DNA from 3 places in the Paenibacillus sp. J22R67 genome. Region 2 is predicted to be linked to each of the others. Evidence: riboswitches for the same ligand, from Rfam matches in the RefSeq annotation. Region 2 holds a riboswitch; each other region holds the start of a gene.
The links. A riboswitch is a leader RNA that binds a small molecule or an ion and turns the genes downstream of it on or off. The one in region 2 is predicted to bind ZMP and ZTP.
Positions count from the first base shown of each region.

Region 1 (10,746 bases), on a different contig from region 2:
CTTGGTGCTGATGCTACAAATACCTCTGCGGTAGAACGTATTTTCTCAGCGAAAGGACGGCCATCGGATAATCCACTGATCGTTCACATCGCGGATGCTGGGCAGCTCTCAGATCTTATTGAGCCTGGCAGTGTCACGCTTGATCATTATAGGCTTATGGAGACTTTCTGGCCTGGCCCTCTTACTATTGTGCTGCCTGTGAAAACAGGTAGCATTTCGTCGTTGGTGACTGCCGGTCTTACGACCGTAGGCGTTCGTATACCTGATCATCCTGTGGCCCTAGAGCTTCTTCGCAAAGCAGAACTTCCTATTGCAGCGCCAAGCGCCAACAGCTCAGGCCGACCGAGTCCAACGCTGGCTTCACATGTTCGAGAAGATCTTGATGGTCGAATCGGAGGCATTGTGGATGGCGGCGGGACGGGCGTTGGTGTTGAATCGACGGTGATTCAGTTTGTAGATGGCAGGCTGTATATTTTACGTCCAGGCGGGGTTACGGCAGAGCAGCTGCAGTCCACGCTGCCAGCTATTCGCATTCATGAGGCTGAACGGGAAGATGTGCAAGTTTCAGAAACACCCCGTGCTCCGGGAATGAAGTATACGCATTATGCGCCGAAGGGATACATGCATATCGTATATGGAGACGATGCAGCTGCGGTGGCTGCTTGGATTCAGCGCGACATTCAAGCCGCTACAGAACGCGGGGAATCGACGGGTATCCTTACTTTTGAGGAGAGAGCCTCTCAGTTTGAAGCTGATTTGGTCATACCCTGTGGCTCGTTAGCTGAACCAGAAACGATTGCTCAGGAGCTGTACGCCGCATTAAGGCAATTTGACCAGCAAGGGATTCAGTATATTGTCGCAGAAGGCTGCCCAGAAACAGGGATTGGTCAGGCAATTATGAATCGTCTGCGCAAGGCAGCCGGTCACCGGCTTGTACGTGTTTAGCTAGCATGATTCCCAGTTTGTCCGCATATCTTGGTTAAGAAAGCGGACAAGGGGGACAGCACTTATGCTCGTAAATGGCGTTGAATTTGGACAAATAATCACCATATTCATCATGGCGTTAGCCTTGGGTTTGGATGCTTTTTCCTTGGGAATCGGTATCGGCATGAAGGGGATTCGCTTGGTGGATATTTTTAAAATAAGCATGGTGATTGGACTTTTTCATATCATAATGCCATTAATGGGCATTTTCATGGGGCAATATGTCTCGCTTCTCCTTGGTAATGTGGCTGCTGCAGCTGGCGGATGTTTGCTCATTCTTTTGGGTTCCCATATGGTGTATAGTTCAATTAGAGGAGAGGAAGCAACTTCTCTTGATCATAGGTCCTTATGGGGGCTGACGATTTTTGCGCTTAGTGTCAGTATAGATTCGTTCTCGGTAGGTGTATCCCTAGGGATGTTTGCGACGGATATCCTGTTAACCGTGCTTATATTTGGTTTGTTCGGCGCGTTGCTCTCCGTAGCTGGATTATTGGTTGGCAGACGGGTGAACGGCTGGGTTGGCGAGTATGGCGAAGCGTTTGGCGGGCTTATTCTGCTCGCGTTTGGGATCAAGTTTTTGCTATGATACAATAGAGGCGGGGCAGGCTCTGCCTATGTTTCTTAGAAAGTTTCAGCTTATGCTTACGAAGAAAACTTTCCTACGGAAAGTTCTTAGGAGGATCTCATGTTGCGAATTCTATTTGTCTGTACAGGAAATACGTGCCGCAGTCCATTAGCCGAAGGTTTGCTGCGTATCAGGGTGCACCAAGAAGGACTTGCGGCGGAAGTTCGTTCAGCTGGCGTATCCGCGATGACGGGCACTCCGATCTCCCGAAATAGTGCAGCGCTGCTACAAGAAGCAGGGTTCAAAGAGTCTATTCGTTCATTAGCCATTCAGGAGTCTGAGGTGAAGTGGGCAGATCTCATTTTGACCATGACGATGGGGCATAAACGTACGGTTATCCAGCGCTTCCCGGGTGCGATTGATAAGATTTTTACACTCAAAGAATATGTAGAGGACGATCATCGAATCCTTCAGGCAATTGAGGAAAGGGAGAAGCTGGTGACGGAAGTTCAGCTTAAGCAAGCTCTTTCACAAGCGATAACAGTCGAAGAGAGAAATCGGATTTATCTGCTTGAAGATTCAATTCCGGATTACGATATTTCTGACCCTTACGGCGGCCCATTGGAGGTTTACCGGCAGACGGCGAATGAAATTAGCGGGAGTTTAGATAAATTGGTTAAAAAACTTCGTGAGCGAAAAGATGACCCGCAGTCTGGGAAATGATTTGCGTAAGACATCTTTACACCTCGCGTATAATGCGATAAGATGGATCTATCAAGCAAGACTCAATGTAACTGGCGACGAGTGGGAGTAACCACAATGGAGCATTGAGCTATACGGCCGGTCGCCTGGGCAAAAGAGCAACGCGCTATTTCTAGCGTGTCCGCTCTTTTTTTCGTTTTCTGGTGGACTTTGGGATATAATAGAATGGTCGAATTCGAACAAGCAAAGGAGCGTTCTATTCATGAAAATTGCCTTAGGTGCGGATCATGCAGGCTACCGTTTGAAAGATGTTATCATTCCTTTTATTGAATCATTAGGCCATCAGGTCATAGATTATGGGTGCAGCTCTGCAGATTCCGTTGATTATCCGGATTATGCGATGAAGGTTTGTGACGATGTGGTCTCAGGCGAAGCTGACAAGGGAATTCTGATCTGCGGAACAGGTATCGGGATGTCGATCGCCGCGAATAAGGTTCCAGGTATCCGTTGCGCGCTGGTCCACGATCTATTTTCTGCTAAAGCTACACGGGAGCACAATGATACGAATGTACTTGCTTTAGGCGAGCGTGTCATCGGACCGGGTGTTGCCGAGGAAATCGTGAAAATTTGGCTGGAAACAGAGTTTTCGCAAGGTGTTCGTCACCAGAACCGTATTAACAAGTTGCAAAGCATTGAAGATCGCTTCGCGATTCATCCATAAGGGTGGCCACCATGACAAATTCCATACTTCACACGATCGCAGAGGATTTGGAAGCAAATCTTCGTGAGTTGGTTAAGGTGGGCAATCTAAGGCCAGGACAAATTCTGGTCATTGGTACGAGCACGAGTGAAATACTCGGTCATCGGATTGGGACATCGGGTACGCTGGAAGCAGCTCGGCCGATTTTTGAAACAGCGCAGCGCATATGCCGTGAGTTCGGTTTGCATCTGGCTTTTCAATGCTGCGAGCATTTGAACCGCGCACTTGTCATTGAGGAAGATCTATTCGCGATCTCCCCTCAGCTTGAGCCTGTGTCGGTCATTCCGGTGCCAAAAGCCGGCGGTTCAATGGCCTCATATGCGTATCGTCACTTCGCGAAGCCTGTTGTCGTTGAGACCATTCAGGCACACGCTGGGATCGATATTGGCAGCACGCTGATCGGGATGCATTTGCGTAGGGTTGCTGTGCCTGCACGGCCGCCCGTGCGGAATATGGGTCATGCTTATGTGACTATGGCGTTTACACGACCTAAGCTGATTGGCGGCACAAGAGCTGTCTACACACCAGAGGCTGCCGAGCAGCTTTATCAGCAAGCCGCGCCAGATGCGGATTGCTAGGTTAACTTATAGATATAAACTATCCTTTAGGAGGAATTCCATATGACAAACTTTCTAAGTAAACAAGATCCAAAAATCGTAGAAGCAATGAATCTAGAGCTTGGTCGTCAACGCGACAAAATTGAGCTTATCGCATCTGAAAACATCGTAAGCGAAGCAGTGCTTGAAGCGATGGGTACAGTGCTGACAAACAAATACGCTGAAGGTTACCCAGGCAAAAGATACTACGGCGGCTGCGAATACGTAGACATCGTAGAAGATATCGCTCGCGACCGCGCGAAGGAGCTTTTCGGAGCTGAACATGCGAACGTTCAACCGCACTCTGGTGCGCAAGCGAACATGGCTGTTTACTTGGCAGCTCTAAACCCTGGTGACACGGTTCTGGGTATGAACCTGGCACATGGTGGTCACTTAACACACGGCAGCCCTGTTAATGCTTCCGGTATTCTATACAACTTCGTTGCTTACGGCGTTAGTGAGAAGGATTTCCGCATCGACTATGACGATGTTCGTAAAGCAGCATTCAAACATAAACCTCGCATGCTTGTTGCTGGTGCAAGTGCATACCCGCGCACGATCGATTTCGAAGCACTAGCTTCCATCGCTAACGATGTAGGCGCATTGTTCTTCGTGGATATGGCGCATATTGCTGGACTAGTTGCAGCTGGTTTGCACCCTAACCCAGTGCCGCATGCACATTTCGTTACAACGACAACGCACAAAACGCTTCGCGGTCCTCGCGGCGGTATGATTCTTACGCGCAAAGCTTGGGCGGCTGCGATTGACAAAGCTGTATTCCCTGGTTCCCAAGGTGGTCCTTTGATGCACACAATTGCGGCAAAAGCCGTTTCCTTCGGTGAAGCTCTCCAACCGGAATTCAAAACTTACGGCCAAAACGTCATCAACAACGCGCAAGCATTGGCGACTGCACTGACAGCTGAAGGCATTAACCTTGTATCCGGCGGTACGGATAACCACTTGATGCTGATTGATCTGCGTAACCTGAACATTACAGGTAAAGACGCTGAGCACGTGCTTGATGAAATCGGTATTACGGCGAACAAAAATGCGATTCCTTTTGACCCAACTAGCCCGTTCATCACTAGCGGTATCCGTTTAGGTACACCGGCTGTTACTTCCCGCGGTATGAATGAAGAAGCTATGCAAACCATCGCGAAAGTAATTGCACTTACATTGAAAAGCCCGAAAGACGAAGCTGTGCTTGAGAAAGCTCGCGGCATGGTGAAAGATTTGACAGCTCAATATCCGCTCTACCAAGGCTTAACTTATTAATCAAAATATAAAGGGCTGTATCTGCAGGTCATCAACGACCTTTGGATACAGCCCTTATTTTTTTACACGGCCGCGGGATGCACCTTTTGCTCCGCTTCCTTCAAGCTAGGTAGAATGGATGCCATCAAGCCTATTCCGGCGATGCCGGTCAACAGAATGAATAGCGCCATTGCCCCGGATGGTAGAAAACCACCGATGATCATATTCAGTCCACTAAGCATAATAGCAACACGATTCGTCATGCTGCTGAGCGCCATATAGGAGCTGCGAGCGTGGTCAGGGACAAGCTGTACAAGCAGCGATTGCTTTAATGGCACATAGGTCAGTTCACCTATAGTGGCAATGAGCATTAGCAGCATAAGCATGATCGGTTGGCTGCCGAAAACAAGATAGGTGTAGCCGGCTACGTTAAGAAACATGGCGAACAGCATCATCCTGGTGTCGGAATTTCCCTTGAGCAGGCGGCCAACAAAGAGGGAGAGCAAGACAACGGCAAGCGTATTCTCCGTACGAAGTACGCCGACGAGCGGGAGGCCATCGATGGTAGCTGACATACCAGGAAACCAAGGGGTGTGGTGGATATCCTGAGCGAGCCGGATGCCGATATAGCCGTTTAAATTCATTTCGACTGAGACGATAAGTACACTGGAGATCAGATAGATAAGGAATCTGCGGTCGCGCAGCACTTCTTTATATCGATTGTACATTGAAATCTGTTTAGGACTTGAAGGTTGGACTCCGTCATCATTGATCTTAATTACTTCGGCTGGCATCGTTTCTGTCATGAAAAAGGCTGTCACCAGCAGCGCAACTAGTGACATTACGCTAGCAACGAGCAGAAGTTCAAAGAGATAGTCGCTAAAGAAGAAACCACCGATCATCCCCGCGACGGAAATGGCCAGATTGTTGGACCAATAATTGATCCGATAAATGGCTTTGCGCGTATCAGGTCCTGATACATCAATCAGCATGGCTTCTACAGCAGGCTTACTAAGCCCCCAAGAGGCTGTGCTGATCACTGTCATGATGAGTGTGAGCCCTGCCGAATGCCAGATCGGCGAATTGGCGAATGTCATGATGACATAGGCTAGAAGGGCAACGCCTTCCCCAATTAGCATCATTTTCTTGCGGCCGACTCGGTCTGCGTAGTGACCACCAATCGTTGCGCTGATTAGAGCGACAGCAATGGAGATGGTCGTCGCTGTGCCGGCTATCGTTGTGCCGAGTGTTCGTGCAAAATAAATCGACATGAATGGAATAACCATATTGCTTAGTATGTTGGTCAGAAAGCTCAGAGCAATGCGCAGTCGCACATTAGGGTGGAATTGAAAGAATGTCATGCGCCATCACCTGTTTCATCGTATCGTCAACGTCTGTGTTCACCCATCATAACAAATGACCATGAGTTAAAAAGTGTACGGATCTTTGGAAAACTTTCACCTTTTATCCCATCTGCAGACGGTTGACGAAATGGCAAGGCAGAACTATACTCTTTGGTAATTCGTGTAAAAGGAGGGGACTTTCATGCAGCTTGCCTTGCAATATGCGCAATTGAAAACATCAATAATGCGTGTTTCACAGATCCCCCACACGTATATGGACGTGCCTGTCTCCGTTGAAGAAATTTCCGGCTACCTGTATTGTACGGAACGCAATGTGAAAATTTTGATTCGCAAAATGACCGAAATGGGTTGGATTGTCTGGACGCCAGGGCGAGGCCGTGGTCACCGCTCGATGATTCGGTTTCTGGTTCCAGCTGAGGATGTGCTGATGGCGGAAGCGAAAATTCATGTTGAACAGGGAAATTTGAACAATGCGATGAGTTTGTTTCAAATGGAAGGTTTGGACGGGAGTGTGATGGATCGATTCCTTGCCTGGCTCGGTAGTTATTTCGGATACACAGGGAACTGTGAATCCGGATATCTTGAAACTCTGCGGCTGCCGATGCAGATTCGTGTGCTGACGCTTGACCCTGTCGATGTGCTATTCTCACGGGATCTCCATTTTGTGAAGCAAGCCTTTGACACGCTGCTCTATTTCAATCCGATCTGCGGCAGCCTGGAGCCAGGCTTGGCTCATGAGTGGGAATGCAATGCGGATGCGACCGTATGGACTTTTTATTTGCGAAAAAGGGTGAGATTCCATCATGGCCGGGAGCTGACGGCGGACGATGTTGTGTTTTCATTCAATCGGCTTCGTTCGCTGGGCACAGAGGATTCACCGAGTCGTTGGCTGTTGAAATCTGTGAAGGATATTCGCGCTGTCGATCGGCTGACAGTTCGGATGGAGCTTACTGCGCCTAATTATATGCTGCCACATTATGTTAGTTCCTACCAGGCAGCGATTGTTCCTGCTGATGTTTACAGTGCAAATAAGGTAGCGGATGCTAGTATGCTTCCCGTTGGAACAGGCCCATTTCGGATTACGAGACACGATGCGGGAGGCATTACTTTAGAAGCCTTCGAGGATTATTACAAGGAGAGCGCTCATTTGGATCGGATCGAGCTGCTTTATGTACCGGATAACGTCAGTGACCGTAGATGGCAGCAGTTGAATTTCCAGATGGGGAAGCTTAACCATTATAAACAGCCTGCCCCCGCGCATTGGTGTAAAAAAGAAGTGATGATGCTGGGATCCAGCACAGTTGTGTTCAACTTTCGCAAGAATGGTCCCCATCAAGCGTTTGAATTCCGTCAGGCCATTCAGCTTATCTTGAATCGATGCGGATTGATTAAGGAACTAGGTCTTTATCATGCGAGGCCTGCGGCTGATTTCCTGCCATCCGACTCGTCGACGGTTGAGCCCGATGATTATCAGCCAGAACGCGCGAGGGAGCTGCTCAGAGAATGTGGATACAATGGTGAACCCATTACCATGATATCCACGCAGAAGAACCAGCCCCAAGCCGAATGGATTCAAGCTCGCTGCCGAGAGGTGGGCATTCCCGTTGTTCTGAAGTTGTATACCTTTGAACAAATGGCGAAGGTGCCGCTCTTGTTAGAGGTCGATGTCATCATAAGCGGAGTTGTTGCAGATGATGATGAGGCTCGCTGCCTAATCGAGATGTATAAAGTAGGCAGCCTGCCGGTTCGTGTCTGTGCAACGGATGAGCAGCGACAAACTTTTGATGATACCATTGCAGCCATTGAAAATGAGCCCGATAGCCAGACGCGTCTACTAAGAATTCGCAGCATGCAAGATCTCGTATCGAAAAACTGCGCCGTCTTATTCCTTTTGCATACGACGCAGCAATTGGTGTACAGCCCTCATCTACAAGGCATAACGTTCAATACGCTCGGATGGTTTGACTTCAAAAACATTTGGTACCACCCTGGTCCTGTAGAAGAATAAATTAGATGCAAGAACGCTTGGGAGATGCTCTCAGGCGGTTTTTTGCGTAAATAAGGATATTCATGGTAGGTTTGGTTTTTCGGAGGATAAGTTGGATAACATATGATATAATGAACGAGGTTTGTCGTACCTTGACGCTAAATGGGTAAAATACATATAACATTGTGGTTTTTTAGGAGGCAATTATGGGGAAGTTATTTATTTGTGATCATCCGCTTATCCAGCATAAGCTGACTTTCATTCGGGATGAGAATACGAAAACAAAAGATTTCCGGGAGCTCGTAGACGAAGTTGCTACTTTAATGGCATATGAGATCACGAGAGATATTCCACTTGAGCATGTGCAGGTGAAAACACCTGTAACAACGGCGGATTGCCGCATTATTTCCGGCAGAATGCTGGGGCTTATTCCTATTTTGCGTGCAGGATTAGGCATGGTTGATGGTGTGCTTAAACTGATTCCTGCGGCAAAAGTAGGACATGTTGGTCTATACCGTGATCCTGACACGCTGCAGCCTGTCGAATATTATGTGAAGTTGCCGACGGATGTCCTGGAGCGGGAGCTCATTGTGATTGACCCGATGCTCGCAACAGGCGGTTCAGCGAATGCAGCGATTGAAGTATTGAAACGCAGAGGCTGTACACAAATGAAGCTGATGTGTTTAATTGCTGCGCCTGAAGGAATCAAAGCGGTTCAACAAGAGCATCCGGATGTTGATATTTATGTGGCGGCCGTGGATGACTACTTGAATGATCATGGCTATATCGTACCTGGATTGGGAGATGCGGGAGATCGTCTGTTCGGCACGAAATAATAGACTTATGACGATGGGGGAGAAGAACCAATGAAACGTTTGAAAGTCATTACGATTTTCGGTACTAGACCTGAAGCGATTAAAATGGCTCCGTTGATTAAGGAGCTGGAAAAGCATCCAGAACATATCGAGTCTCTCGTTTGCGTGACGGCTCAGCATCGCCAGATGTTGGATCAAGTGCTTGATATTTTCAAAATCACACCGGATTTTGATCTTAATGTGATGAAGGATCGTCAGACGCTGAATGAGATCACCATGCGTGTGCTGCAAGGATTGGAGCCAGTCTTCCAAGAGGCGAAGCCAGACCTGATTCTCGTGCACGGCGATACATTGACAACATTCCTTGCAAGCTATGCGGCATTTATGCAGCAGATTCAAGTTGGACATGTCGAAGCGGGTCTTCGCACGTGGAACAAAATGTCGCCATATCCGGAAGAAATGAACCGTCAATTGACGGGCGTTTTGGCGGATCTGCATTTTGCCCCAACACAGCAATCGGCTGATAATTTGCGCAAAGAAAATAAATCGGAATCTCAAATCTATGTAACAGGGAATACAGTTACAGATGTCTTCCAATATACGGTGCAGGAATCCTTTGAACACCCTGTTTTGGAGTGGGCGGCGGGCCGTAGGCTAATCTTGATGACAGCGCATCGCCGTGAAGCACAAGGTGAGCCGCACCGCCAAATTTTCCGCGCAGTGAAGCGTATTGCGGATGAATTTGATGATATTGCAATCGTCTATCCGGTGCACCCGAGTCCAGCTGTCAAAGAGCCAGCGCATGAAATTCTGGGCAACCACCCGCGTATCAAGCTAGTAGAACCATTCGATGCTAGTGAATTCCATAACTTCTATCCGAAGACGCATATGATTCTAACCGACTCAGGCGGTCTTCAAGAGGAAGCGCCATCATTTGGTGTGCCGGTTCTTGTCCTCCGTGATACAACCGAGCGTCCGGAAGGCATTCAAGCGGGCACTTTGGAGTTGGTTGGGACAGACGAGGAGAAGGTCTATGAGCGTGCTCGCGCGCTGCTGACAGATCCAGTTTTATACAACAAAATGAGCCAATCTGCTAACCCTTACGGCGATGGGAAAGCATCCCAAAGAATCGTTCAAGCGATTCTGCATCACTTTGGCAAGGTCTCGGAGCGTCCTGAAACATTCTAACCGTGACAAAATCATGACAAACGCTACAGCGTACAGTTCGACTGTTTGGTTTGGAAACTCGCAAACCTTAGAGCCGCAAGGCTCTGAGGAGTTTCGGGCTGCGAGGACTGTTAAGTTTCGTCAATTGACAAACCTCGCACTGCTTCGATACAATAAATGAGGATTCGTAGCACTATGTCTACGAAACAGGTTTTCCTCAGCGGAAACCTTCAGGAGGGATGCTATGAAACGGCAAAATCCCAATGATAATCCGTGGCGAGCAGTAGCGTTAACTAGTGCGATTGGTATTGACCTTGTAGTTTGTTTAGGAGCCGGATATTTATTCGGTGATTGGCTGACACGCGTACTAGGGGGACAATTCTGGTTGTTAGGCGGATTTCTGCTAGGGCTTGTAACCGGAATCATTAGCATTTACTTCATGATAAAGCGGTACGGAGGGCTATGATGGATGACTTTTCAGCCACTCTGAAAACGGTTCAAAATGTGTTTCTTTTCTTTTTATCCTTTTGTTTGGCTGCATGGGCGCTTCTT
Region 1 covers NZ_JCAUAX010000012.1:30,742-41,487, forward strand. Annotated here, with positions in the region: gene AC58VC_RS31455 (L-threonylcarbamoyladenylate synthase) at 1-945, shown strand, start outside; gene AC58VC_RS31460 (manganese efflux pump MntP) at 1,010-1,570, shown strand; gene AC58VC_RS31465 (low molecular weight protein arginine phosphatase) at 1,670-2,272, shown strand; ZMP/ZTP riboswitch at 2,330-2,410, shown strand; gene rpiB (ribose 5-phosphate isomerase B) at 2,514-2,972, shown strand; gene AC58VC_RS31475 (TIGR01440 family protein) at 2,984-3,589, shown strand; gene glyA (serine hydroxymethyltransferase) at 3,632-4,882, shown strand; gene AC58VC_RS31485 (MFS transporter) at 4,945-6,222, opposite strand; gene AC58VC_RS31490 (ABC transporter substrate-binding protein) at 6,407-8,233, shown strand; gene upp (uracil phosphoribosyltransferase) at 8,419-9,048, shown strand; gene wecB (non-hydrolyzing UDP-N-acetylglucosamine 2-epimerase) at 9,079-10,215, shown strand; gene AC58VC_RS31505 (AtpZ/AtpI family protein) at 10,439-10,660, shown strand; gene AC58VC_RS31510 (ATP synthase subunit I) at 10,660-10,746, shown strand, end outside.
Region 1: linked by a shared signal. The riboswitch ahead of rpiB (ribose 5-phosphate isomerase B) and the one ahead of AC58VC_RS26550 (bifunctional 5,10-methylenetetrahydrofolate dehydrogenase/5,10-methenyltetrahydrofolate cyclohydrolase) in region 2 are both predicted to bind ZMP and ZTP.

Region 2 (10,746 bases):
CATGAAAAACACCAAGATGTCGGCTTGCTGAGTGGGCACCGTACGGTACCTCCAGGCGGTAAAGCAACGTTTCGTTTCATCCTAACATGGAGTTTTCCGAATTATGTTAACTTCTGGAATCCAGGCGGCGATCAACTACCTTCATGGAAAAATTATTATTCAACGTTATTTCAGGATTCTACTGGTACGGCTAAATACGTGATGACTAACTACGAGCGATTGCATGCGGAGTCGCGAATGTTTAAGGATACGTTATTCGGGTCAACACTGCCTGATACAGTTGTTGATGCCATTAGCAGCAATATTTCTATTTTAAAATCTCCTACTGTGCTGCGTTTAACGGATGGGACCTTGTACGGGTTTGAGGGTGTACATACCAATGAAGGTTCGTGCGAAGGCTCTTGCACACACGTATGGAATTACGAGCAAGCGACGGCTTTCCTGTTCCCGGCTCTAGCACGTTCAATGCGGAAGATCGATTATACCTATGCCCAGTTTGAAAATGGGAAAATGGCGTTCCGCCTCATGCTGCCACCGGAACGGACAACTCGCGATAACAAGTTCAGAGCCGCTGCCGATGGTCAAATGGGCGGTATCATTAAGTCATATCGCGAATGGAAAGTGTCCGGCGATACAGAGTGGCTGCGATCTCTGTGGCCTAACATTCGCAAAGCGCTTGAGTTTGCCTGGGAGCCAACCAACGAAGACCAGTGGGATGCCGACAAGGACGGCGTCATGGAAGGGCGGCAGCACCATACGCTCGATATGGAGCTGTTCGGCCCGAATTCCTGGCTGACTAGCATGTACTTGGCTGCTTTGAAGGCAGCAGCCGAGATGGCTAATGCGCTAGGGGAGCCAGATACAGCGGCAGAGTACGATGCGATCAGGCTTAAAGGTTCGACATGGACGAATGAGCATTTGTTTAATGGGCGTTATTTTCATCAAATGGTTGATCTCAAAGATCGTGCTGTGCTCGAAAAGTATGGTGCGGAAACCGTGTACTGGAATGAAGAGGCCGGAGAGCATAAATACCAAATTGGTGAGGGCTGCGGCATTGATCAGGTGCTCGGGCAGTGGTTTGCTCATCTGGTTGGCATAGGGTACGTACTTGATTCTGAGAAAGTTAAGCGTGCGGTTCAATCCATTTATGAGAACAATTTCATTGAAAATTTAGGCGACCATCCGAATGCTTGCCGTATTTATGGGTTAAATGACGAGTCCGGTCTCGTCATCTGCTCTTGGCCGGATGCGAACTCTCCAATTGTGCCTGTCCCCTACGCGGAAGAGTGCATGAATGGCTTCGAATATCAAGCTGCATGCCATATGATTTATGAGGGATATGTAACGGAAGGGCTGCGTGTGGTGAAGGCGATTCGCGACCGGTATGACGGTGAACGCCGTAATCCGTGGAATGAATTCGAATGCGGCAGCAATTATGCACGCTCGATGGCTTCCTTCGGATTACTGCTTGCGCTAAGCGGTTTTGAGTATGATATGGTCCAAGGACATATTGGCTTTAGTCCGAAATGGCAGGAAGACGAATTCAGCAGTTTCTGGAGCTTAAATGACGGTTGGGGCGAGTTCCGCAGCACGGCGGGACAGCTGGAGCTGGAGGTTAAGATGGGTAAACTCGCGCTATCCAGTTTCGGCAGCGAATTGTTGAAAGGGCGCGAGATTCAAAGCGTCTTGCTTGGAGGAGACGAGGTGGCCGTAGTCTGTTCAGAAGGGAAAGTATTATTTAAAGAAAAGATCACCCTTGAACCGCAAACGACCCTTATCGTAAAGTTTTAGTATCAAGGTGGGTGATTAGTCTATGGAAGCCAATGAAGTCATACAAACGGCTGTAGAGCAGCTACAAAAAGTAGAAGGAATCGCTGCTATTGTATTAGGCGGTTCACGTGCCTGCGGCACCGAAACACCGGAGTCAGATATTGACATCGGCGTGTACTATCGGCCTGAGCAGCCGATCGACCTTGCAGCTTTGGAGAAAGCTGCGGAGTTATTGGATGACCAGCACCGCAGCGGTCTTATCACGACTATAGGCGGTTGGGGGCCGTGGATCAATGGCGGCGGCTGGCTTAGCAGCGGCGGCTTTCCCTTGGATGTGCTGTATCGGGATGCCGCGAGAGTGTCAGGCATCATCGAGGATTGCCGGCAGGGACGGATCGATATCCACTATCAGCCGGGGCATCCGCATGGCTTCTGCACATCGATCTACATGGGAGAAGTCGCGCGCTGCCGGCCGCTCTGGGATCCGGAGGGCCTCGTCGCTGAAATGAAGGCGAATACATCTCCGTATCCGGATGCGCTGCGGCAAGCGACTATCTCGAAATTCATGTGGGAAGCCGATTTCTCTGTAGCTAACGCTAAGAAAGCTTTGGGACGTAATGATGTTTCGTACGCAGCAGGGCATCTATTTCGAACCGCAAGCTGCTTGGTTCAAGTGTTGTTCGCGTGCAATGGGCAGTATTTGCTGAACGAGAAAGGGGCTGTCGCTCAGTGTAGCCATTTTGCAGCGGCCCCTGCTGATTTCGAGAGGCGAATCCAGGAGGGATTCGCTTGCATGACTGCCGATCGAGCGGATTTAACGAGGGCGATTGCTTCTTTTGCGGCGCTTGTTGGTGAGGTTCAGGCGATTGCTGTCTAGGGAGACAGGGCCTGAAGCCCGCGCGATCGTCACCCGAGAAGCCATCGATCGATCGTTCTCCCGCAAGGATAAGTAGTATTGGGGAACTACAGTCCTTTATTTCTTTGACAAGGCACATTTTCTGCCTGCAAGGGGAACTACGGTCCGCTATTTTGCCAAATTTACGTGAAAACTGTGACATGAAGGACGAATAAGGTCCTGTAGATCCCCTCCGCGAGGAGGTAGTTTGTTTTCATCGGAATAGAGGACTCCAGTTCCCTTAGCATCGTCATTGGGCTACGCGGAGCGCCTGCAGCGATGAAAAACATCGCTGGGAGGCAATAGCACGAGCGAGCGCGTGCTTTTCGCAGCCGCAACGATGAAAAACATCGTTGCAGCTGGTATTAGGCTACGCGGAGCGCCCTGCAGCGATGAAAAACATCGCTGGGAGGCAATAGCACGAGCGAGCGCGTGCTTTTCGCAGCCGCAACGATGAAAAGCATCGTTGCAGCTGGTATTAGGCTATGCGGAGCGCCTGCAGCGATGAAAAACATCGCTGGGAGGCAAGAGCGCGAGCGAGCGCGTGCTTTTCGCAGCCGCAACGATGAAAAGCATCGTTGCAGCTGGCACTAGGCTACGCGGAGCGCCTGCAGCGACGTTGCTTTTCAGCCATCGCTCAATCATGGTAAACTCAGTAAAGGATCCTGGAAATTATTCTAGGGTCCTTTTAAATTTCAAGAAGCGGCGGGTGAAGGTTTGGATAACGCTAAATTTAACGAAGATTGGGAAGCGAATGAAATCATTATGAATCTTGCAAAGGAAGCGCTGGCAAAGGGATCACCTCCGCATGAAGTACGCGAGCTTGTGCTTCAGTCGAATGCTTTTAGAGAATGGAATTCCATGGAAAGATGCTTCGCTGTTGAATATCATGAGATATTTATATACACGGATTTACTCGGGGAGATAACGTTCAAACTTTACGATAATAACATTAGGGAAATTGCTACAGCAACAATGACAGGATTAAAAATAAATAAAGAAGCGTACAGTTGGAAGCATGAGTACGACAGATCATTTGATCAAATTGGGGTAAGAATAACGCCGGTCGAATTAGGAGTAAGCATTGGTTTGTTTTGCAAAAATATGAATTTGGCACAACCACTAGGTGTATTGGAATTTCTAGGTTTAATTACGAATAACGCAAGCTCGTTATTAAACTTAGAACTAGAGATTCTGGGGGACTTATCCAGTAAACAAAGTGAAGTCACACAATGGATAGAGGAGTTCATGAATGCACATTTATGAGGAACTGTATAAAGTAACAAATTTTATCGTTCTCATCACAAAAAGGTTTTGACCTTAGGCAAATTCATGTAAAATATAACGTAGAATTAGAGAGTAATCATAAGGAGAGATTCAGAATGACTGTTTTGGACATTAAAATTGATGATTTAACCGGTCCTGAGGTACAAACATTAATCCTTGAACATCTGAAAGGGATGTCAGAGCTTTCACCACCAGAGAGCATGCATGCCCTGAATATTGATGGGCTTAAATCACCGAAAGTCACATTTTGGAGTGCATGGGATCAAGGTCAATTAGCTGGATGCGGCGCAATGAAAGAACTTGACTCCGGACACGGTGAGATAAAATCCATGCGCACTTCGTCAGCCCATCTAAGAAAAGGGGTTGCCAAGCAGCTTCTAGAACACATCATTGGGGAAGCCAAGCAACGTGGCTATCAGCGAATAAGTCTGGAAACAGGCTCCATGGAAGCCTTTGAACCTGCAAGAAGACTTTATGAAAACTTCGGGTTTGAATATTGTCTGCCGTTTTCGGATTACACCGATGACCCGCTTAGTTCATTTATGACATTAAAACTATAAAAAAAAGGCTGCTGGACCAACAGGTCTAGACAGCCCTTTTCTATTTGATCGCCTAAGGCGTTTTCGAATAAACGAAAAATCCGCTTCTTTTTTCCCAACCCGCTGCCGTCCAGAAAGAATGGCCAAGATCATTATTTTCGAGCACAAAAATATGACATTTCTCAATGCCTATTTCTCTTAACTGAGCCAAACTCATCTCTACGAGCCGATGTCCAATCCTTTGTTTGCGGTTTTCCGGATTAACAGCTAGGTGATAGATAAACCCTCTTCTGCCATCATGCCCCGCTAAAATAGTTCCAACGATCCTTTTATCCGCTTCGCAGACGAAACAAAATCCTTTATTTCGATGCAGATAGCTCTCGATATTAGGTTTGGAATCTGCCTCACTTAATACAAGACCTTCAATCTGACTCCACAGTAAAAAGGCTTGTTCATAATCTTCGATTGTCATTTCTCGAATCGTCGACATAGATAAATTCTCCTTAGGATGTACATGTTTTATTCCATCCTATCATACGCATTGAAATCTATGTCATTAATTGTTATGATGAATTCATAGAAGCAACTGTGTGTGACTGGCGGAACATGGGTAACCATGAGGGAGCACATAGATAATCAGCCGTACGCCTGGGCAGAGGTAAGGGGATATCCCCTTACCTCTTTGCGTTTCCAATTTACTCAAAAGGGATGATTAACATGTCAGCAGAAACATTAATCTTGGATGGTAATCGAGTCGCAGACGCCATGAAGGAATCGTTGTTCAGCAGAGTAGAAAATTTGGCCGAAAAAGGAATCGTCCCTTGTTTAGCGACTGTGCTAGTCGGTGATGATCCTGCGTCAGCAACCTACGTACGGATGAAAGGAAATGCTTGCAAGCGACTCGGTATTCAATCTATTCGTGTTGTTCTTCCTGAGGACACGACTACGGAGGAGTTAATTGCGGCAATTAACAAGCTTAATGATGATGATAGCGTGCATGGTATCTTGCTGCAGCACCCAGTCCCGAAACAGATCGATGAAAGGGCAGCTTTTGAGGCGATTCATATTGATAAAGATGTCGATGGAGTGACTACATTGGGATTTGCTCAGAATGCTTTCGGATTTGCTGAGTTCCCTTCCTGCACGCCGGCGGCGATAATTGGAATTTTAGACTATTATAAAATTCCTGTTGAAGGTAAACATGCGGTTGTCATTGGAAGAAGTCCAATCCTCGGCAAACCTGTTTCTTTGATGCTGCTAAATAAGAATGCAACAGTTACGACCTGCCACTCGAAAACAGCGAATTTGGCCGATATCGTACGCTTAGGAGATATTATCGTGGCTGCAGTGGGGAAGCCGCAATTTGTTCAGGGTGATTGGCTGAAACCAGGCGCAATTGTTTTGGATGCAGGCTACAATCCTGGCAACATCGGGGATGTTGACTATGAGGCTTGTAGGAAGGTGGCTTCGGCCATTACACCGGTTCCAGCCGGGGTCGGTCCAGTGACCATAGCAACTTTACTCAAACATACGGTCGATGCTGCTGAGAAATTAGCAAGTAAACGATAAGATAACAGCGGCGTCCCAGACTTTTGTAAACAACATATTTTCGCCAACAACTGGTCATACTAGGGGATCTAGAGTGAAGAGGTGAAAATCATGCTGTTAAACATTATTGTAGGATTTTTAATCCCCTGGGTGTTTGGCATCTATCTGTATAGGAAGTCTCGCATTATTGTTTTTCTTATAAGCCCAATTACGGTCACAATAGCAGGATTAATCAATGATACGGGCTATCATTTGGAATTCTGGGACTTTACTCCATTGATTGAAAATGATGAGACACTTTCGGCTCTTCCGCTTGATTTAGGTCTTTATCCCGTTATGGCGGGTTATATGATTTATTGGATTAGGAAAAATAATCGACATGCGCTCCTGAAAATAGGCTGTTTGTGCCTAGCTACGACTTCGCTGGAATATTTGGCGTTTATTTTTGGCAAAGTAGAATACAGCAATCACTGGAATATAGGTTGGACCTTTGTATCCTATATACTTGCTTATGGCTTAGTTTATTTGTATTACAGGCTTTTGGTAAGATACGGCTATTTCAAATGATAAACTCTTAATTGCTCTTCGGGCCTTTGGTCAGTGTGAGTTGTTAAGAGTTTTTTTGTTGTTATGTATTCAGGAATAATTTGGATCAACATGTTAAAAATACTCCTGTAACAATTGAAGTGGAGGTAACGGATGAAAATAAAAATGATAGTAGTCAGCCTGTTGATTTCAGTTTTATGGTGTAAAGTCGGATTTGCTGAACCCAAGCATTCCATACAAGCTGCGTTTGTACGGGGCGGAGATCTATGGGTCAAAAAAGAGGATAAGGAGCTCCAAGTCACTCTAAATCAACTGGTGAGCGAACCCAAATGGTCGTCTGATGGGAAGTTCATTGCCTACTCTCTTGCCCTCGGAGAACAGAAGCATGAGATATGGGTGTATAGCTTGGAGATGAAAAAACATAACCGTGTGTATCCAGGCGGTGACAATTTTCAGTGGTCTCCCAATAGGAATGATCTTGCTTTTAAAATAGATGGCGTTTTGAATATCGCAAAGGTTAACCGTGATAAAGTGGAACCCTTTAAGAACGTAACACGGGGTGTGGATAACTATTCGTGGCTACCTGATGGCAGTGGATTTCTGGTATCATCACCTGCTCAGCTGCGGCCATCGGGGTGGACGAATGTTGAACTCTATATGGTTCCGACAGACGCCAAAATGGACCCTAATAAGAGCAAACATTTTTATACGCTTCCTACGGAATCACCTAGCTTTTTTGCCGTCGGCACAAGCCTATTCAAGTGGTCGAATGATAAGAAATGGATCTCGTTTACCGCGAATCCAACGGCATCTTTGTCAGCTGACGGCAATGCCTTATGTGTGTTGTCTTCGGATGGCAATCAGTTTCAGCAGATGGATAACATGCTGCATTACCCGCAATGGTTTGCATGGTCACCTACGAAAGCTAGACTTGCTTATATTGCAGGAGAAGGCCGAATGGCCGTGCAGAATAAGCATTTGAAGCTCAAGGATCTCCCTGCTATGAAGCCTGCTTCGTTTACGCCGCAAGGATTCGCCGATCGTGATTTTACATGGGAAAATGACCGAATGATTATTGTTTCAAGGTCTAAGGAGTCCAAAGAGGATGGCGATTGGCCGCTTCCCGCCTTGTATCAGGTGAGCCTTTCAAATAAAGAGCAGAAGCAACTCACTAACCCACCGGAAAAAAACGGAGACTTCGGACCGTACATGCTCAGGAAGAGTAATAAACTGACATGGATCCGGTCCGATGGCAAACATGCGGAAGTGTGGAGATCGAATCCAGATGGGAGTTATGCGGAGATCTGGATCCCTCAGTTGGATGTAGGCGTTCCTTATTATGGATGGAGTAACTGGAGCACGGTTTTGGCCTGGTATGAGCCTCATCGATAGTGTCAAATTACAAGCAGCCCGTTCGCTGACCATGCTTCGGATCTCACAGGTTTGTTGCAGAAGGCGGACGAAGCGATGTATGAGGTAAAGAGGAGTGGGAAGAATGCGATTTCTATCGCGGCTAATTGAGTGTGTTAAATGGAGTAGAATAAAAGAAGGTTGTCTCAAAAGGTAAATACCTTGAGAGCAGCCTTTTTTTATTTTTCCTATTGATTTATGGTGAATAATTGGATTAATTATGGTCTTTCACGGATGAAACTTCATGATGCTGACGAAGTAATAGTTTACATAATTTTTACTTGTTCAACGAGATGTCACAATTACAGTCGTGTAATTTTCTGCATTATGAATTTTTTTTGACTACATGTATATAAAGTTGCGATTTCATATATCTATTGCGGACCTGATCTCGTCGTGATTAGAATTCTTTGTCGTCGCCTATGATAGCGTTTTAAATGAAAATATAAAAGGGCAGTTTCATATCCTAATCATTCATGAAATACCATGTTATGTGCATAAATGTTCTGAAACTGCTTAGTAACGATGTAGTTTCGCACAATTTTTTGTGAGATTCTTGTTCCTTTTTACAAAATCAACATGTTTCCTTTCCTTCGATTGTATTGAATGAAGCCTTATTAAGTCGTATAGTACCGTATTGTAAAAAGTATAGTTAGGAGGGAAAAAGAAGTAGGAAAGCTTATTGCTCTTCCAGATTAAGCGCTACATCTTTATTCATGTTTTTAGTAACCGTCTTACACGATTGAAGGGAGAGTTGTATGAAAAGAATCATTAGAAACAAAAAATGGCCGGCGATGCTGCTGGCACTCGCGACTGTACTGAATGTATCAAGCATTGGCGCTTTGACGGTCAATGCAGCTCCGCCGGGCGACGTTAACGTACTGAGAAGCGAGAAAGTTTCCTCCGGCGTCCACTTTACTACGGAGGAATACAGTAACTACTATAAACCGAACAATCGAGTCGTCGTTAACCGTCTGGATATTAATCCGAAAGATTCGAACACGAAGATCATCACTGCCAAGGCATACGATACCATCAGTGCCGTGGAAACAATCGGCGATCAGGCAAACCGGGAAATTTTGAAAGGCAATCAAGTCATCGCCGGAGTCGACGGTGATTTTTACGATATCGATCCGGTATCCGGAAATCCGCTCGGGTTAATGATGAAGGACGGCGAGCTGATTGTAAGCCAGATGCCAGGCGATAACGATCGTATCAGTTTTTATATGGATACCGCAAATAAGCCCGAAATTAAGGAGGTTCATGCTGAAGGAACATTCTCGGTTACGGGGGCTGTCTACGGCGTAAACCTGCTTAACCGAAACCAGGCTGTCAATAACGCTTTAGTCATCCATACAAGCAAAGTTACGAAAACACGTAAAATGACGCATAACTACGCTACGGACAAAGGCAAGTCCGTGTTCGCGTTGATCCGCGTGGGCAATAATTTCGACGGCGTTCATCCGGGGCAAACTTACACGGGTACCGTCGTTAACGTAACGTCGACAGAAGGCTTCGATATTCCCGACGACTCCGTCGTTCTGGAAGGCGTAGGCACGTCGAAATCAATCGTCCAGGCGTTGCAGACTAACGCCGAGGTTAGCTTTAAATACGATTTATACGCAGGTAATGATGCCGCGAACCAAGATATCTTGAACAATAATATCGTGACTTCAATCACCTCTAACGCTTGGCTTGTACGTGACGGCGTAGCGGTGACGACCGGAGATCCGGCCGCTAACGCGCGTACAGCATTAGGTATGAGGGCAGATGGAAGCCTTGTCGTGGTAACCGTAGACAAACCAAGCACTAGTTATACGGGGAGCGTTGGAACAGGTCTTCCCGATCTTGGGAAATATTTATTAGAAGCGGGAGCCGTCAATGCACTTAATCTGGACGGCGGCGGTTCGACGGAGATGATCGTACGCCAAGCAGGCAGCGATCGTCCGGTAACCATAAGCCACCCTGGCGATGTCAATGGCTCGAGACTCGTTTCCAGCTCCTTGTTATTCGTCAGCACGGCGACGAAAGGCACGACGGTCGGAAACGTGGTCGTCGATAAGAACGTGACGCTTTACACCGGCTCGAAATACGATTTCTCCTATCGTTTGGCGGATGAATTCGGCAATCCGATCTCCAACGGCAACCGTCCCGCAACTTGGGCGTCGACCATTGGGAGCGTCGACCCGAACGGCCATTATATCGCGAATACCGGAATCGGCGCGGGAGAAGTCTCCTCGACAGTCGACAACGTGAAGGGAAGCGCGAAAGTGTCGGTCGTGGATGCCGTGGCTACCCTTGCTTTGACGAGCACCAACGTGGTTATGAACAATAACGCGAAAAAGCAGTTCGGATTTGTGGCTACCGATGCAACTGGAGGGCAGGTTTACATCGACCCTTCCGTGGCAACGTGGAGCCTTTCCGGCAGTATCGGTACCGTGAACGAGAGCGGTTTGGTCACTTCCAACGATAGTAACGGAACAGCAACGCTTACGGTAACGGTTGCGGGTAAGACGTTAACAACACAAGTTACGGTCGGTATCAAAGAGCAGGTCATCGACAATTTCGAGACGTACCCGATCGAAGGTTACCATCTAGGCGGCTACGCTTATGGTAATGTAGATCAATACGCAGGAAGCGCCGGAACGAGCCCTTTCTTGAGCCTATCCACGACGGTCAAACATTCGGGCGACAAAAGCTTCAAAATGAGCTATGACACATCCAAATGGACGAATAGAAGCTTGAACGGAA
Region 2 covers NZ_JCAUAX010000008.1:143,673-154,418, reverse strand. Annotated here, with positions in the region: gene AC58VC_RS26580 (GH116 family glycosyl-hydrolase) at 1-1,791, shown strand, start outside; gene AC58VC_RS26575 (nucleotidyltransferase domain-containing protein) at 1,814-2,647, shown strand; gene AC58VC_RS26570 (hypothetical protein) at 3,119-3,259, shown strand; gene AC58VC_RS26565 (hypothetical protein) at 3,383-3,931, shown strand; gene AC58VC_RS26560 (GNAT family N-acetyltransferase) at 4,057-4,512, shown strand; gene AC58VC_RS26555 (GNAT family N-acetyltransferase) at 4,565-4,981, opposite strand; ZMP/ZTP riboswitch at 5,074-5,152, shown strand; gene AC58VC_RS26550 (bifunctional 5,10-methylenetetrahydrofolate dehydrogenase/5,10-methenyltetrahydrofolate cyclohydrolase) at 5,209-6,060, shown strand; gene AC58VC_RS26545 (CBO0543 family protein) at 6,151-6,606, shown strand; gene AC58VC_RS26540 (TolB family protein) at 6,739-7,977, shown strand; gene AC58VC_RS26535 (S-layer homology domain-containing protein) at 8,754-10,746, shown strand, end outside.

Region 3 (10,746 bases), on a different contig from region 2:
CATTATGTTGGAGACTTCACGCAAATGACACGATATAAAAAAAAAACCTTCAGGAAATCCTGAAGGTTCATGTGGAAATGTGGTCTTCTATTTCGATAAAAATAAGTTATTTCCTCGTTGTGCGGAATTACAGGGTCTTGTCTTGTGACGAAACATACGCCTCATACGTCAGATCTCCCACATCAACCTTTCGTTGCCTGCAGCGAAAATGTGAGTGGAATATGGTTTGTGGCGTCTATCCATCGCCACTGTCCGTCCTCGCCTTGCGACATGAATGGGAATCGTCGGTTACTCCCATAGGAGAACTCATGGAGATAATCTAGGCGAAGTCCTGCGGTTATCAAGGCATTCAATATATCGCTGAAGCTGTAACTCCAGACATACTCGACACCGCGCTGATTGGCCGCTGGATCTGAATGTGGCAGAAGGCCATCAATCTGAATCGGTTCCTTCGTATGGAAATAAGGGTAGTGTGTGAGCAAATCGGTCACATCGGCAGCATCATCAAAGACATTGAGAAACGGGTGCTCCTCCTGTAGATACAAGATGCCGCCAGGTTTGAGTAAATGCGCAATAATCTTCGCCCACCGATTAAGATCAGAAAGCCAAAACAAAACTCCGCCTGATGTATAAATGATATCGAACTTATCATCGAGTACCTGTGGAAGTTCATAAATGTCCGTGCAGAGAAAACGCGCGTCTAGCCCTGTTTCTTGACTCAAACGTTCAGCGAGCGCGATAGCATCCTCGGAGAAATCTACCCCAGTAACCTGTGCACCGAGACGAGCCCACGAGAGCGTATCCAAACCAAAGTGACACTGGAGGTGCAGCAACGACTTACCCGCCACATCGTGCAGTTCCTCGCGTTCAATCGGCCCTAGGGTTGACTTGCCTGCCTTGAACCCAGCGATATCATATCGGGCTGTACTGGCGGCATTGATGGCGGTGCGGGCGTTCCAGTGTATGCGGTTCTGTTCCGTATAATCGGTCATGGATGAATCGCTCCTCTGCTCTTTTATGAAGTTGCCTGTTCACTTCCATACGCCCAGGGCTGAGTTGTCGTCGTCAACTCCTCACCCGACTCGATTGCCGCCTGCATCATGATAGATAGATAATGATCCTGCATAGCTTCTTCCAACCCGTAGCATGCAGGCCCGCCCTGAACGTAGTCCGCCATCCTAGCCAAACTTGTAGCTATGGCGATTTCATCGTCAGATAAACGACCAAGAACGAACGGATTTATATACACCCATTCATTATTAGCTGTTATCCCTCGGTGGTAATATCCTTCCAGGTTACCGTTATGCCCAGTATCAACTCTTCGGAGGTCTCCGTATATAGGTGTCTGGAAGTCCTGCAAATACTGGAACGATTCGTCCGTTAATTCTCCGTGGCTTCCTCGAACAAGAACACGATTCTTGCGAATCCATGAAAAATACTGATCACCTGTAAAATCAAACAGAGCCAGCTTGTCTCCAAAGCTTAGTGTAACGATATCCTGTACAGAATCGCCAATTTCTTCATTTTCCGGAGGCCCATAACGCCCCGGTCCTTTCACAAGCTTGGACGTAAACCTCTGTCCCCTGATGATAGCATTCTCGAAATCAATACCAAGCATCTTTCGGATCAGACTGATTCCATGATAACCGTGAGCGGCCGAGACTTGCACTTGTGAAACGTCACCTAGTTTACCTGATCTCACGAAAGCAATACGCGCGGCATGCATAGGTTGAAATAAATACTGTTCAGCTACCTGTACACGCCCTTTCAGTTTGCGCAGCGACTCGTACAAGGCAATCATGCCTGGGATGTCCCTAGCCGGTGGTGTCTCTGTCAATACCGGAATGCCCCTCTCAGCCAGCTCCAATGTACAGGAAGGCGCAGCATCCCACGGAACAGAAACGACCGCGAACATGAGCGGCCCGCTTGAAGCGAAAGATGCCATATCCCGATAGGTTTTCACACCCCATTCATCCTCAATCTCTTTACCGCGTTCCTCATCACGGACAAGCATCGCCCGTACGGCGAAATGCTGTGGCAGCGCCTTTGCAATACGTAAATAAAAATCAGCTCTCCACCCTCTACCAACAATACCGAATTCAATTAAAGACATAATCGTTCCCTCGCTTTCGTTTAAATAACAAATAGACAATTCTTATGATTGTTAAGTCTATTGGTTAAGATGATACTATGAGAGTAACATTGTTTGGCAAAAAATTAAATATTTGCTGACTTAAACTTGGAGGCGGCGTTTGTTATGAATTATACGATTTATATTATTGAAGATGATATATCCATAAGTCGTCTACTGAAAGAGCAGATTGAAAAATATGGTCTTTCTGCATCCGTTGCGGAAAACTTTGAAAACATCATAGAAGAATTTCATCTTCTGAGTCCTCATCTCGTCCTGCTGGATGTTAATCTGCCTAAGTTTGATGGATTTTATTGGTGCAGAAGGATAAGGGAAACATCCAAAGTGCCTATCCTTTTTATATCTGCAAGGGAGAGCGGGATCGATCAAGTGAGAGCTCTTGAAAACGGTGCGGATGATTACATCACGAAACCCTTCTCTTACGAGGTCGTAATGGCCAAAATTAACAGCCATATCAGACGAGTCTTTGGGGATTATGCCCCTTCAATAAGCGAGCGTGTCATTGAATTGGAAGGATTGAAATTGTACCCCGAAAGATTAGAATTGGAGTGTCAAGGAAAGACGGCCATTTTGACTAAAAAAGAAGCCATTTTGCTCGAAAGTCTGATCCAGACTTATCCTAAGGTGGTTAATCGAAATTATCTTTTGGAACAAATGTGGGATCACTCCGATTTCGTTGAAGAAAACACACTCAACGTTAATGTCACCAGAGTAAGAAAAAAATTGCAAGATCTTAATATTGAGAATGGAATCGAAACAATAAGAGGATTAGGTTACAAATTAAATAAAAACTGGTAGGAGATGATGTCATTTGAGTTTATTTATAAAGGAGCAAACGAGTTATCTCGTTGTTTTTTATTTTTCCGTTATTTTATCCACTTTTTATTGTGTTCTTGCAAGCGACTTTACCTTTTTAGACGTTCTATATGTATTCTTATTCAATTCTTTTATTCTACTTGTTTTTCTCGGCTGGAAATATGTGAAGACGAAGGACATCTACAGATTACTAAATAGAAATTTCAATGCCATCGAAGAAACCTCCTTGGATCAAGGAAACTCCTTTTGGGGGCACCATATCTCATCTCTATTAAAACAGCAATATCGTTTATATGAAAGGAACATGCACCAAATCAACAAAAACCATCAAGAACATTTAACCTTTATCAATCAGTGGGTACATCAAATGAAAACACCCCTTTCGGTCATCCGACTTCAGCTTGATGCGCACGCAGGCGAACCTTACGCGCATGGGATGAGCGAAGAAGTGTATAAATTGGAAAAAGGTCTGAATATGGCACTATATTACGCGCGTATTGATGCTTTTGAAAGAGATTTCGTTATCGAAAGGACACATCTGAAACCGCTAATTTTGGATTGCATCAGCCAGGATAAAAAGCTGTTTATTAAAAACAATATGTTACCTAAAGTAGATGTTAACGACACCATTCAGGTTTATACTGACGTCAAATGGCTTAAATTTGTGATCGAGCAATTGATATCAAACGGCATCAAATATTCCAGAGGCAAAGGAAAATATTTGACTGTTTCCGCCTTTCAAACGAAAGATCATACCGTGCTGGAAGTTAAGGATGAGGGCATTGGCATACATTCTAAAGATATCAAGAGGGTTTTTCAGCCCTTCTTTACCGGTGATAACGGAAGGATTCTGGGGGAATCTACGGGAATGGGGTTGTATCTTGCGGAAAAGATATGCGAAAACTTAAATCATAAGATTACTATTCAATCCGAAATGAACCAAGGTACAAAAGTCAGCATTCTATTTGATAATATCAAAACGGATCATAACTAATACTAGAAAACATGCCTATTCCGTGGTGCATGTTTTTTTACTTATTCCCAACCTTACAACAATGTAAGGTTGGAGTAAGAAAGGTGAATCGCTTAAAGTGACGAGACGAAGTAGTGTATATACGGAAGACAATGATAAAGGAGTCGTTATAAATGGAAATCTTAAAAGTCAGTCATTTAAGTAAAACATATGGTAAAGAAGTCATGTATCATGCTTTAAATCAAATTAGTTTATCCGTTGAACCCGGAGAATTCGTAGGAGTGATGGGACCTTCCGGCAGCGGTAAGACGACGTTACTAAATATGATCTCTACGGTTGATCAGCCCACAACAGGAGACATTTTAATTAATGGCCTCCATCCTATAGAGTTGAAGGGAGATGAATTAGCACTCTTTAGACGCAGAGAACTTGGCTTTGTATTTCAAGATTTTAATTTGCTTGATACCTTAACCATTGGGGAGAATGTGGTTTTACCTCTTACCCTGGATAGAATTTCTCTGATTGAGCAGGATAGAAGATTGCAAAGTATCGCCAAAACTTTGGGTATAGAACATCTTCTAGACAAAAGAACTTACGAAGTCTCCGGAGGCGAAGCTCAAAGAACGGCTATTGCCAGAGCCATTATCCATAATCCCTCTCTTCTACTCGCTGATGAACCAACGGGAAATTTGGACTCAAAAGCAGCAAGAACCGTTATGGAACTATTTGAGAAGATTAACAAAGAACAACAGCTTACTACGATTATGGTGACGCATGACCCTGTTGCTGCCAGTTATTGCGGCAGGATCATTTTCATCAAAGATGGCACCATCTTTAATGAAATTCATAACGGCGGCAGAAGACCGCAATTTTATCAACAGATTATCGATGTGCTTTCACTTTTGGGAGGAGCAACTCATGGATTTTAAACAGTTTGCGACCAGAAATGTCCTGCGCAATGGAAAAGCCTACTTCGCGTATTTCTTAAGTACATTGATTTCCGTTACCTTATTCTTCTCTTTGACCATGTTCATTCTTCATCCAGATAAAGGAATATTTAAATCCTACATCAAGGTATCCCTTTTGGGAGCTGAAATCATTGCTTATTTATTTTTGTTTTTCTTTGTGTTTTATTCAATTGGTGTATTACTGAAAAAGAGGTATAAGGAATTCGGTATTCTATATATCCTCGGCATATCCAGGAGGCAGCATCTCAAGATGATCACCATTGAAAATATGATCATCAGTGTCGCGGCAACAATCGGCGGCATCATTACGGGCTTAGTGTTCTCCAAATTATTTCTGATCATCATCGAGAAACTCTTGAGACTTCAATCTTTGCCTTTTTATTTTCCGTTAAAAGCAATTCTTATCACGCTTGGATGCTTCTTGCTGCTAGGGGTATTTGTTTCCTTATTTACATCATGGATCGTAAAGGAGAAAGATATTTTACGTCTGCTAAGAGCGACGAAGGCCGCTAAGCCCGCTCCTAAATTTTCAAAACTCATTGCTATCTTTGGATTACTTTTACTAATTGTTGGATATGTCTTATCCTTTATTCCGATAAAAGGGAATCTGGAGAAATTAATTTTAATGATCATCGGCATCATCGTCTTTGCCACTTATTTATTATTTTCGCAGTTCAGCGTTTATACAATTGATTTATTAAAAAAGAACAGGCTCTATTATTTAAAAAGCACAAATCTAATCTGGGTATCCAATTTGTTCTATCGCATACGGGACAATGCCAGAATGTTCTTTATTATTACCATCACATCTACAGCAGCTGTGGTTTTGAGCGGCGCCTCTTATGCCTTTTGGGCGAATACACTTCATGATATTGACACTCGATATCCGCTGGCATTTACTTATCAATCATTCGGTAATCATCCATCCGCGGCAGACGAGATCCGATTTATTGAAGATCAGTTAAAGAATAATCATTTTCAGTATGAAAAAATAACTGTGACTATGAAACATCTTACCCAAGAGGATGAATCTTCGTTTCCCGTTATAAAAGCAAGCCTTTATAATCAATTCGCGAAGCAATTAAACTTGAAAACCGTATCACTGCAAGAGCAAGAAGCCATTAAAATCGTCCCTCCTACGGAAAACGATCTTGCAAATCGCCTATCGTTTGAAGGAAATAACATCCGAATCATAGACGAAGTACGAGTGAATTTATTACAAGATCAATTTCAAACGATTTATGTCGTTACCGATCAGGTATTTGATCGCATTGCAGAGGTTGAACAAGCCCAACCCCAGTATGCGTTTCATGTCAAGGATTGGTCTGACACCTACGTCATCTATGATGAATATGAGAAGAAATATGGCGATAGTCAGAGAGCGTTATTTTTATCCAAATCTCATATTTATGAAACTGAAAAAAGAGCATACGGCACAATTATGTTCTTATCGATATTCTTAGGCGTCATCTTCTTCGTAGCTTCAGGAAGTTTTATTTACAACAAGTTTTACATGGATCAGGAAAGTGATAAACAGAAATATAAGCAATTGCATAACATCGGTTTAACTTTTAAAGAAATGAAAAAAGTTGTTTCAATCGAAATTGGTGTATTGTTCCTGTTTCCTTACTTCGTGGCCACTATGCATTCCGTCGTTGCTTTAGGAGCCTTGCAAAGGATATTTAAGTTGGAAGTTGGTGCAGCCGCGTTCACCGTCATGGGCATCTTCTTGTTCCTTCAGATCGTTTATTTCTTGTTTATTAGAAAAAATTATTTGAATGTGATAAAAAGACATCTAAACTTCAGCTGAAGCAAAAAAAGTGCCATTGATAGAAGTTTTCTTCTAGCAATGGCATTTTACATGCTCAAACAATTGTAGCGCACTTTAAATACGTCGTTCGTACAAGCTTGCGGCCCAGCCTTGAGCTTCATAGCGACCACAAAACGTGAATCCTTCACGGATGTAATAGCGATTGAGCGCCGCGTTGCCAGCCATGCAATCTAGACGCAGCCAGGATTTGCCTTGTTCTCTGGCATAACCCTCTGCCCAATTGAGTAGCCGTGTACCTATTCCCATACCAGGGTAGTCCCGGGAAACGGCAAGTCGATGTACATACCCAGCATCTTCGTGGAACCGTTCCCCCCAAATCTCTTCATCCTTCCAATGAACGGATAGGCAGCCGACAGGCACACCCTCCATATGCGCCACAAATAACTCATTCTGCTCGATCAGTTCGGACACATAGGCCTGTGTAAACCTTTCTTCGCGCCACTGCACAATACCCTGGGTCCGCTCAATCCACCGTGCCGCACTGACCAATAGATTACGCACCGCTTCTCCATCTTCCAACATCGCTCTTCGTATGTCCAACCTACCATGCCAAATGTATTCTAAAAGCGCAGCCGTTTCCAGCGCCAATGCTTCGCTAGACATCCGCGCCACAACATGTAAGGCAGCGTCGAACCCTGTTGTTACACCGCCGGACATGACAATTTTGCCATTATCGACATACCGGACATTCTCAACAACTTTTGTATCTGGTGACACCATGCCCCGTAAAAGGTCGTATGCTTTCCGGTTCGTTGTCACTCGAAGCCCCTTCAACAAATCAGCTTTCGCCAGCAACAGCGCTCCGGTACATACCGAAAGCACAATTGAGGCTTGACTCGCCACCTCGCGAATCCAGGTGATCAGTCTTGAGTTGGTTATTTCTGTACGGGCTCCCAACCCTCCGGGCACGATGAGAATGTCAATCGCTGGGCAGTCATCAAAGCTATACCGTGGCGTGATCGTGATGCCGCTAACGGTTGTCACAGGGATTTCTTTTTCGGCAACTGTAAAGACCTGAAATTCGCTACCCAAGTACCCAGCGACTCCAAACACATCATGAGGACCGGTAAAATCCAACGTATCTACCCTTTTATACAACAGAACTCCGACATTCCTTGCCCTCTTCATCGTCATCATCTCCCTAGAAAATAAAAAGAGCATCTGACCCATTGGATCAAACGCTCTGCCCAGGCGATCGGCTGTACGTCATACGCGCTCCCCCGTAGTCCTCTACGTTTCGCCAGTTACGCGTACCAGAAATTCCCTTTTATTATACTTAGAAAAATGAAAGTCGTCTAGATGAAAACACCATTTTCCTTGATTCATCGAATTGGAACTTTAAATATAAATAATAATGCTATAACAATTGGTATAGTAATCGCGTACGCAACTAATGGTCGGCAATAATGTAACCGAAGCAAAGGAAAGGTGATGATATTGAAGAGAACGGAATAAAGCATCGTCCAACCGTTAAAATGTATAATCGCTCCTGTGAGCAAGTAAATGACCTCAATAAAAGAGTAAATGACCACCCATAATCCAATCCATAAAGTTGACTTCGCAATTCCTTTAGGATATTTACCTAGAAATATCAGTGTTGTGGCTGCGAAACATACCAAACAGCACATCTCGGTACCGATATAACTATGAATTGGCGGTTTTGGCTGATGCTGCCATAGCGGATAATGATAGGTAAGCAACAAATAGAATATGTCTCCAAGCAAGAAATACAGTATCGTAGCATGGTATTTTTGCCAATTTCGCCAGTCTCCCCAACGCCATGCTGCAAGTATTATTATTATTGCCATAGCAATGAAAAGCATTTGATTACCTCATAACACTGAATCTTTCGTTTTACAAGTTATAATTCCCTAATCCATTTAAGGGTATACGCAAATTAGAGTGATAATACAGTAATTGACTCACTGTTGAAAACTTCCCCATTGTCGCGGAACCCGCAGCTTTCCATGGCTTCCCGGCCATACCCCCGGTTCTGGTATCGTTTATCAATCATTAGTCGTAAATATGGAACGCCGGTTTTCAAGTGTGATTTTTCTGAGTGTAATCATACAAAGTGCCCCCCTCATTATCTCCTAAGATGAGCATTCGCCCACGTAAATAGAATAATACGATGAGCAAAATACGGGAATGGTTTCCTTCTGTAGGTATCAAAAGATGGTCGGCACCATACCCCCATCCATCCGTATTGGAGCTCCTTTAAACGCGGACGCATAAGGACTGCATACGAATGCAGCAAGTCTGCCTATTTCAAAAGGCTGAATAAATCGCTGTATTTCGGAGTGAGGCAGGTTGGCTGCCATAAACTTTTTCTCTTTTTCACTAAATGCCATATTCTCGGGAAATAAACTTTCAATGATTTGATACACATTTTCGGAAAGCGTTGGACCTGGCATGATCGTATTGGATGTAACTTCCGTTCCTATCGTAAGTTTAGATAAACTTTTGGACAGTGATAATAACATCGATTTGGTCATGGCGTATTGCGGCATTAGACCTGAAGGCATAATCGCTTCTTCACTTGCTATAAAGATGATTCGTCCATACTTATTTTTCAACATTTTCGGCAAATAATATTTGGATAAACCATTAGCGGCAAGTACATTCGTGCGAAAATATTTCTCCCAAACCTCATCTTCAACATCCTCATAGGACATAATTTCATAAATGCCCATATTGTTAACCAGTATATCGATAGATGGATATTTGGCAAATAAAGCTTCTCTTTGCTGCTTATCCACAATATCAGCTGTAGCACTCTGAGGGGAGGTATCCGAAAACTCCGACTTCAATTCCTGTACGGTTCGATCTACCTCTTCATGATTCCGTCCATTAACAAGGACATTGACACCTTCTCTTGCAAGTTCTATGGCAATTGCTTTTCCTATCCCTTTCGTTGATCCTGTTACTAGAGCTGTCTTGTTCCTTAATCCCATATCCATTCATTTCGTCTCCTTTGATGTCGTTCGTAGCAAGCTGATTCGAAGTACTCTTGGAAATCCTAGTGCTCCGGATAGAGATAATATTACTTTGTCAGCATCGATTGGTAACTAGCATACAACGCCATATTTCTAGTTTAACGCGCCAAATCATGAAACTTAAGAAAGTGGCTAGATTCAAAATGCTATGAAGTCGACTGTGTCTTTACATAGTTCGACCGCCAATTTGAAGGCGTACTGCCTTCCCAAGTGCGAAAGGCCCGGTAAAACGAATTCTGGTCTTCAAAGCCAACTAGAAAAGCCACCTCCTTGATATCGAGTTTATCGTCTGCTAAGTATTCTCGTGACTGTTCATGCCGAGCTTGTGTCAGCAAATTTGTGAAAGTTGTCCCTTCGTCAGTGAGACGGCGTTGCAGCGTACGATCGCTCATTCCCAACTCACTCGCCGCTGTACGTATATCGAGGCGTCCACTTGTTAGGCTGCGCTTCAAGATCCATTTAACCATCTCAGAGATCGTACGACCGCGCTGTTCATCCAATGATTGATCCAATACGGGACTCAAGATCTCCAGCAATTCTTTGTTATACGAAATAAAGGGTCGATCCAGATCTCTACGATGAAGTATCAAACGATTACTGGCTCTACCCATCCGGATAGGGCATCCGAAATAAGCTTCAAGGGCTTTTACATCACCCATTGAATGAGAAAATTCCACGCTCTGTGCATGGATATGCTGCTTCGTGCCCCTGCGCCCAAGCTCTATAAGAAAGGCCAAAGTGGTTCCAACCAACACGGGTGGACCTGGTTGTTCACTATTCATCCACGCCAACTCGATTGTACAACTCTCACCCGCTTCTGTTATTTGCAAGCTTTCCGGAGGGCACAGTTGCTTGTATCTAGCCATACGCATAAGAGCGTCGCGATAGTCACGAGCATGGTAGGTCGCTAAGACAGTCGGAGGGTACTGTGTCGTTTCAAAGGCAGTTACAAGATTGATAACCCCCGTGGCAATGTCACCAACGAGATCGGAGTATGCCTGCCAGACTTT
Region 3 covers NZ_JCAUAX010000002.1:351,340-362,085, forward strand. Annotated here, with positions in the region: gene AC58VC_RS07715 (class I SAM-dependent methyltransferase) at 183-992, opposite strand; gene AC58VC_RS07720 (Gfo/Idh/MocA family protein) at 1,016-2,113, opposite strand; gene AC58VC_RS07725 (response regulator transcription factor) at 2,258-2,950, shown strand; gene AC58VC_RS07730 (ATP-binding protein) at 3,132-3,962, shown strand; gene AC58VC_RS07735 (ABC transporter ATP-binding protein) at 4,115-4,870, shown strand; gene AC58VC_RS07740 (FtsX-like permease family protein) at 4,860-6,719, shown strand; gene AC58VC_RS07745 (GNAT family N-acetyltransferase) at 6,795-7,868, opposite strand; ZMP/ZTP riboswitch at 7,919-7,998, opposite strand; gene AC58VC_RS07750 (CBO0543 family protein) at 8,063-8,563, opposite strand; gene AC58VC_RS07755 (SDR family NAD(P)-dependent oxidoreductase) at 8,909-9,700, opposite strand; gene AC58VC_RS07760 (AraC family transcriptional regulator) at 9,883-10,746, opposite strand, start outside.
Region 3: linked by a shared signal. The riboswitch ahead of AC58VC_RS07745 (GNAT family N-acetyltransferase) and the one ahead of AC58VC_RS26550 (bifunctional 5,10-methylenetetrahydrofolate dehydrogenase/5,10-methenyltetrahydrofolate cyclohydrolase) in region 2 are both predicted to bind ZMP and ZTP.